DNA from 2 places in the Mesorhizobium sp. M0195 genome. Region 1 is predicted to be linked to the other one. Evidence: predicted binding sites of a transcription regulator. Region 1 holds the regulator's gene; the other holds the start of a gene.

Region 1 (4,024 bases):
GGCGGCCTGGCGATGACCTCGATCATTGCAGGGAGCGCCACGGCGCTTTTCGCCATATGGCATTTCCAGCGCGTGGCGCCGCTCAGCCTGTTCGCCAATCTGGCCATCATGCCCATCGTCTCACTGGTCGTCATGCCCTTCGCCGTCCTCAGTGCGCTGGCGATGCCGTTCGGCGCGGATGGGCCTTTCCTATACGTGATGGGCAAAGGGCTGACGGCGATGATCGCCCTGTCCGGGTGGATCTCCGAGCGCTCGCCGATCGATGCGGTCGGACTGATTTCGCTGAGATCTGTCCTTTTGGTGACGATCGCCCTCGTCATTGCCAGCATGGCGACGACCTGGTTGCGGCTCGCGGCACTTCCTTTTGCGCTCGCCGGCTTGCTAACGACAACGCAGACGCGCGTACCCGACGTATTGATCTCGGAGGACGCACGGCTGGTCGCGCTGCCGATCGGCAGCGGTGAGCTCGCCGTCAACCGGGCACGCCCGAATGAGTTCACGATCGACAACTGGAAACGCGCGCTCACATCAGAGGCTATCGTCGCGCCGGAAACACCTGGAAAGAACGATCCGCAATTCGACATTGCCGATCCGGCCGACCTACCGCCGGGCATGCCGTTCATTTGCACGGACGGTCTCTGCCTCGCCAGGCATCCATCCGGCGCGATCATTGCGCAAGCCAAGGACCGCGATACCGCACGGCCAGCCTGCGCCTTCGCCAGCTTGATCGTCATCGACGACGCCACCGCCCATAATCCCTGCTACTACGACCGGCTGGTCCTCGTCGTCACCAAACGGCAACTGGCGCGCGCGGGAAGTGCGGCCGTCTATTTCGATCCACAAGCGGCAACACGCGCCGAAATCCGCTTCGCCGTCGAAAAATCATACCGGCCCTGGCACGTGCAGCGGAAATTTTCACGCGCGGCGCGCGGCCTGCCGCCATACCGCAGAGCCGACAATCCAAAAGCCGGCACCAAGGGCGCAACTCAGTAGCGGCGGATCAGCCCAACGAGCTTGCCCTGCACCTTGACCCTGTCTGGTCCGAAGATGCGCGTCTCGTAGGCCGGATTGGCGGCCTCCAGGGCGATCGAGGCGCCCTTGCGGCGGAACCGCTTCAGCGTCGCTTCCTCCTCGTCGACCAAGGCCACCACGATCTCACCGGGGCTCGCCGTATCGGCGTTGCGGATGATCACCGTGTCGCCGTCGAAAATGCCAGCCTCGATCATCGAATCGCCTTTGACCTCGAGCGCATAATGCTCGCCGCCCATGATCATATCCGGCGGCACCGAAATCGAATGCGTCTGGTGCTGGATAGCATCGATCGGCACACCAGCGGCGATGCGGCCCATTACCGGGATCGAAACGGCGGCGACGACATCGTCGTCATTGCCGGCTGCAGGGACGCGCGACGATGTGGGCTTGCCCTGCCGAGGGGCACCTTGCCCAAGACTGCCCTGGATGACACTCGGCGAGAACTTGCGTGCCGCATTGAGGCCGGGGGCGATCGAGTCAGGCAGGCGTAGTACCTCCAGCGCACGGGCCCGGTTGGGCAAACGGCGAATGAAGCCGCGCTCCTCCAGCGCCGTAATCAGTCGGTGGATTCCGGATTTGGAAGCCAGGTCGAGCGCTTCCTTCATCTCGTCGAAGGAAGGTGGGATACCGCTTTCCTTCAACCTTTCGTGGATGAACATAAGCAGTTCGTGTTGTTTGCGTGTCAGCATAGCGACCCCCAACAGAATCAGAAAACAAACCCAGAACAGACACTATCTGTTCCAGTTGTGTTCCGCAACTGTTTAAAGTTTAATGAATGCGTTAAGGCTCGGGAAACAAACGACGTCCCCTACCGGCGTACCGTATTTTCACCGCCGCGAGCCTCATCCCCTTGATTCTGCTTTCGTTTGCGCCGTTCTGGCCTCCTTGAAGGCGGCACTGGCATCGGCCGTCGGTCGGCAAAGGGCACGGAATTGAACCCGTATCGACTGGTGCTGTTTGGTCAATGCACCGTGAACGAAACGAACTCAAAACGCCAACCTCGGGCTAACTCCAGGTTTCCACCGCCTGGTCAGGCTGCTTCTCGCCGGTGGAGCCTTGCTACGCGCTACCCGGTAATGGAAGAACAGTTGATGCGTGTCCGGCGTTGCGTTGGATTTTTTTGAGGGAGCAGGCAAATCATGACGGGAATTCCCGATCTCGTGGCCGTAAAGGCGATGGATGCCGCGGATCCGCTGCGCGCGATGCGCGACCGCTTTGTGTTGCCGCAAGGAGTGATCTATCTCGACGGCAATTCGCTAGGAGCTGCTTCACGTGCCGCCTTCGATGAATTGCGCAAGGCCGCGACCGAAGAATGGTCGCATGATCTCATCCGCGCATGGAACACGGCCCGCTGGTTCAACATGCCGCTTGAACTTGGCGACCAGCTCGGGCGCCTGATCGGTGCCGCGGTCGGCCAGACGGTGGTCTGCGACACGACGTCGGTCAACATCTACAAGCTGCTGCACGCGGCCATGGCCATGCGACCGGAGCGGCAGGCCATCGTCGCCGAGGGAGATAGTTTTCCGACAGACCTCTACATGGCTGAGGGTGTGGTTTCGACGCGAAAAGATGCGCTGCTGCGCCTCTCGGGGGTCGACGCGCCGACCATCGAGGAGCTGATCGACGATCGCACCGCCGTGGTGCTGGTCAATCACGTCAACTACAAATCGGGCGAACTGCGCGACATGCCGGCTCTGACGCGCACGGCCCAGGAAGCCGGGGCGATGATCGTCTGGGATCTCTGCCACACCGCTGGCGCGATGCCAGTCGAGCTCGACAAAGCAAACGCCGATTTTGCCGTTGGCTGCACCTATAAATATCTGAATGGCGGCCCGGGCGCGCCTGCCTTCATCTATGCGGCTGAGCGGCATCTTTCCGACATCCAGCAGCCGCTCACCGGCTGGTGGGGCCATGCACGACCCTTCGCCTTCGAGCCAGGCTATGCGGCCGGCACCGGCATCCGCCGGTTTCTGTGCGGCACCCAGCCGATCCTTTCGATGCGCACGCTGAAGGGCGCGCTCGACATCTGGGACGATGTCGACATGACTGCGGTGCGCAAGAAGAGCATCGCACTGGCCGATCTGTTCATCGAGCTTGTCGAGGCAAAGTGCGGCACTTACGGCCTCACGCTCGAAAGCACGCGCGATGGGGAAAAACGCGGCAGCCAGATTTCATTCATGCATGAGCATGGCTACCAGATCATGCGCGCGCTGATCGAACGTGGTGTGATCGGCGATTTTCGCGCGCCATCGACCATGCGCTTCGGCTTCACCCCGCTCTATGTCGGCTATGCCGATGTCTGGCAGGCCGTCGAAGTGCTTGAGGACATCCTGCGCACCGGTGCGTGGAAGGATGCGCGCTTCGCCATCAAGGCGGCTGTCACTTGAGATTGATGCGAGAGCTGGAATCGTGAGGCTGGCGATGATGCGCCGCGCGATGCTCGCGGCTAGGTTGCAAGGCCATATTGCCAGGGAGGGCGCAGGGTGTTCGAACGTCATATTGCCGATTGGGACAACGCCTATGCCAACGGCGCCAACATAGCCGGCAGCGATCGCTGGCCGGCGGCCTGGGTCGAGCCCGCGCAGGTTTTCCGCGAGGCGCTTTCGACCGAGGGCAGGGCGCGGCTCGACCTGGCCTATGGCGATAACCCACGCAACCGGTTCGATCTTTTCCTGCCGGCCACCAAGCCGAAGGGGGTCGTGGTGTTCGTCCATGGCGGCTACTGGATGGCATTCGACAAGAGTTTCTGGTCACATCTTGCCGCGGGCGCTGTTGATCGCGGCTATGCAGTTGCCATGCCGTCCTACACGCTCTGTCCGCAGATACGCATTGGCAGCATCGTCAAGGAAGTCGGCGCGGCGATAGGCAAGGCGGCGGCGATGGTCGCAGGGCCGCTGATGCTGACCGGGCACTCGGCCGGCGGCCATCTTGTTAGCCGGATGGTTACCAGGACAACGCCGCTGGCGCCCGAAGTGGTCCGGCGCGTTCGTCA
Region 2 (4,024 bases), on a different contig from region 1:
CTGAAGGCCCTCCCCAAGCCTGTCGATCAGAACATGGTCGACCCCGGCCTGGTGCAGCACGATGGACAGCGCCAAGCCGGTCGGGCCCGCGCCGATAATCAGGACTTCCGTTGTATCTGGCAACATTTTCTCTCTCCATTTATCAACACATGTTGACTTTCTAGTCGAAGCCATTGCATTTGTCAACAACCGTTGGCATAGGGATTTCATGAGCGAGAATCAGCAGAAGAAAACCAGCAAGTCGGACCGCACCCGCGCCCAGATCCTCGAAGCCGCGAGGCTGCTGTTCGCCAGGCACGGCTATGACGGCGCCTCCATCCGCGACGTCGCGGCCCACGCCTCGATCGATCCGGCCATGGTGATCCGCTATTTCCGCAGCAAGGACGAGCTATTCGCCAGAGCGGCGGTCGTCGACCTGAGATTGCCGGCACTGCGGGTGATCGATCGAACCGCCATCGGCAAGACACTGATCAGGCGATTTCTCGAAATCTGGGAAGATCCGGCCAACGGTACCGGCATGGCAATTCTGCTGCGGTCGGCGACGTCGAACGAATTCGCCGCCGAAAAGTTGCGCGATGTATTTGCCAACCAGGTGAGGCCACTGGTTGCGGCGGTCGCTGATCCCGCCGATGCGGGCCGGCGGGCCGGGCTCATTTCCAGCCAGCTGCTGGGTTTGGCGATGTGCCGTTACCTGCTGCGCCTACCACCGGTCGTCGCCCTGTCTCACGAAGAAATCATCCAGACCGTCGGCCCTACATTGCAGCGCTATGCCGTCGGAGAGGATGTGCCTTGAACAAGCCGTTCAGCGTGGGGCCGAGTCTGAGCCTCATGCGGCAAGTGCGCCGACCGATGGCCATGACGCCGGTGTGTGCCGAACCAGCACGCAAAGGTTAATGGCCGCTGCGCAGCCTGTGCACAATCCGTCCCGCAGCCTGTGGATTCTCGGTGGAGAAGCTGTTCACAACACAACATGTTGCGGTGAACAAACCAAGAAACTTCGGCTATCTCTGATTCGTCGCCGATTCGTTCCGGCTTTGAGCGGAACGTTAACGACGAGAGCTGAAAACGCCCTCGAAATGATTAAAGCGCGTTAGGAAACATCAATAATTTCATAATGTTGTGCGAAGCAGATTGGCCACCCACGACCATTCACCGGCAAAGGTTAACCATGGTGCTCGCCTGGATGCCGCTTGCATGAATCGGGCCAGTTCCCGTGATTCAGCATGTGGTGAGGTACGCCGGCAGAAAACCCAGATGTAGCCGTGAACAAAACCTGAATCGGCGAGAGTCAGTGATTCGTCGCTGATTCGTTCCAGACTCGTTCCAACTGTTAATCGGGAACAGATTTTCTGGCTTTGAAGCGACCAATCGGCCTGCCCTCGGCACATTCCGCTTTCGCTTCGCGCCCGAAATCCCTATGTGTCGCCTGTCATACGCGGCCAATATGGGCGCGCTCCCGACAATGCGAGGCGGAGAGCCTTATTTCCAGGCCGATGAACATCCATCCGAAACACACTGAACCGCTGATCCTGACCGGCCGAGACGTGACGGCCGTGCTCGGCCCGACCAACACCGGCAAGACCCATCTCGCCATCGAACGCATGGTGGCTCATGAAAGCGGCGTCATCGGCCTGCCGCTCAGGCTGCTTGCCCGCGAGGTCTATGCGCGCGTCTGCGAGAAGGTCGGCGCCCACAAGGTTGCGCTCATCACCGGCGAGGAAAAGATCCAGCCGGCTGGCGCGAAATACTCGGTCTGCACCGTGGAAGCGATGCCGCGCGAGACCGACGCCGCCTTCGTTGCCATCGACGAGGTCCAGCTCGCCGGCGATCTCGAACGCGGCCACATCTTTACCGATCGCATTCTGCATCTGCGCGGCCGCCAGGAGACGCTGCTGCTGGGCGCGGCCACCATGCACGGCATCCTGCAGCGCTTGCTGCGGGGCGTGTCGGTGGTGACCCGGCCACGGCTATCGCATCTTGCTTATGCCGGCTCGAAGAAGCTGACCCGCCTGCCGCGGCGCACCGCGATCGTCGCCTTCTCGGCCGACGAGGTCTATGCCATTGCCGAGCTGATCCGCCGCCAGCAAGGCGGTGCCGCCGTCGTGCTCGGCGCACTCAGCCCGCGCACCCGCAACGCCCAGGTGGCGCTGTTCCAGTCGGGTGACGTCGACTACCTCGTCGCCACCGACGCCATCGGCATGGGCCTCAACCTCGACCTCGACCACGTCGCCTTCGCCCAGAACCGCAAATTCGACGGCTACCAGTACCGCAACCTAACGGCGGCCGAACTCGGCCAGATTGCCGGCCGCGCCGGCCGGCACCTGCGCGACGGCACCTTCGGCGTCACCGGCCAGGTCGATCCGCTGGATGAGGAACTGGTCAAGAAGATCGAGGCGCATGATTTCGATCCGGTGAAAGTGCTGCAGTGGCGCACCGCGCATTTCGATTTCGCCAACCTCGATGCGCTGAAACGCTCGATCGAGACCAACGCCCCGGTCGAAGGCCTGACGCGCGCACTGCCGGCCGTGGACGCGCAGGCGCTCGAGCATCTGTCGCGCGACGAGGACGTCCGGGCACTCACCACCGATGCCAGACGCGTGGCGCTGCTATGGGAAGCCTGCGCGCTGCCCGACTACAGGAAGATCGCGCCGGCCCAGCACGCCGACTTGATCGCCTCCATCTACATGGACCTTGCCAGGCATGGCCATGTCGACGAGAACTACATGGCCGAGCAGGTCCGCCGTGCCGACACCACCGAAGGCGACATCGACACGCTGTCGCACAGGATTGCCCAGATCCGCACATGGACCTTCGTTTCCAACCGACCCGGCTGGCTGGCCGATCGGGCACACTGGCAGGAAAAGACGCGCGAAATCGAAGACAGATTGTCGGATGCGCTGCATGAGCGGTTGACGAAACGTTTTGTAGACCGCAGGACTTCCGTCCTCATGCGGCGCCTTAGAGAAAACACGATGCCTGAAGCCGAAATCAGCCCAACCGGAACCGTCCTCGTCGAAGGCCATCATGTCGGCGAGCTGCAGGGTTTCCGCTTTACCGCCGACCAGAGCGCCGGCGGCGAGGACGCCAAGGCGGTGCGGGCGGCGGCGCAGAAGGCGCTTGCCGCCGAGTTCGAGGCGCGGGCCGAGCGCTTCGGCGCCTCTGCCAATGGCGACATCGCCCTGGGTTCGGATGGCACGCTGCGCTGGATCGGCGCGCCGATCGGCACGCTGGTCGCCGGCGAAGACGCTTTGAAGCCGCGTCTTGTCCTGCTCGCCGACGAGCAGCTCACCGGTCCGGCCCGCGACAAGGTTGCGGCGCGCGCCGAGCGCTTCGTCAATTTCCAGATCGAATCCCTGCTGAAGCCTCTGGTCGACCTTAAGAATGCCGAGCAGATCACCGGCATCGGCCGCGGCATCGCTTTCCAGCTTGTCGAGCATTTCGGCCTCATCAACCGTCGCGACATCGCCGACGAGATGAAGTCGCTCGACCAGGAAGGCCGCGCGGCGCTTCGCCGTCTCGGAGTGCGCTTCGGCGCCTACCATGTCTTCGTGCCGGCGCTGATCAAACCGGCGCCGGCCGGGCTGATAACGCTGCTGTGGGCGCTGAGAAACGACGGCAAGGACAAGCCCGGTTTCGGCGATGTCGTTCACGCACTGGCCTCCGGCCGCACCTCGGTGGTCATCGATCCGACCTTCGACAAGACCTTCTACAAGCTTGCCGGCTACCGCAATCTTGGCCGGCGTGCTGTACGCGTCGATATTCTCGAACGGCTGGCCGACCTGATCCGGCCGGCGACCAACTGGAAGCCGGGCCTCGGGCCTCGCCCCGACGGCGCCTATGACGGCCAGTCCTTCATGGTGACGCCGCCGATGATGTCGATTCTCGGCGCCACCGCCGACGACATGGAAGAAATCCTGAAGGGACTCGGCTATCGCGCCGATGCCAAACCGGCGGCCGAGGTCAAGGCGCGGCTCGAAGCACAGGATAATGCCGCGCGTGAAGCTGCCGCTGCAAAGCAGGCGGC

The links. The regulator LexA, encoded in region 1, represses DNA repair genes until DNA is damaged. The targets are predictions, from matches to a motif close to TGTTCNNNNTGTGTTCNG.
Region 2: the regulator LexA is predicted to act here: its motif matches at 1,309-1,326, upstream of NKJ12_RS04715 (helicase-related protein).

What each region holds. Positions count from the first base shown of each region.
Region 1 covers NZ_JAMYSV010000018.1:80,684-84,707, reverse strand. The annotation lists gene NKJ12_RS25950 (ComEC/Rec2 family competence protein) at 1-993, shown strand, start outside; gene lexA (transcriptional repressor LexA) at 987-1,721, opposite strand; gene kynU (kynureninase) at 2,172-3,419, shown strand; gene NKJ12_RS25935 (hormone-sensitive lipase) at 3,516-4,024, shown strand, end outside.
Region 2 covers NZ_JAMYSV010000001.1:942,698-946,721, reverse strand. The annotation lists gene NKJ12_RS04725 (FAD-dependent monooxygenase) at 1-75, opposite strand, end outside; gene NKJ12_RS04720 (TetR/AcrR family transcriptional regulator) at 62-793, shown strand; gene NKJ12_RS04715 (helicase-related protein) at 1,494-4,024, shown strand, end outside.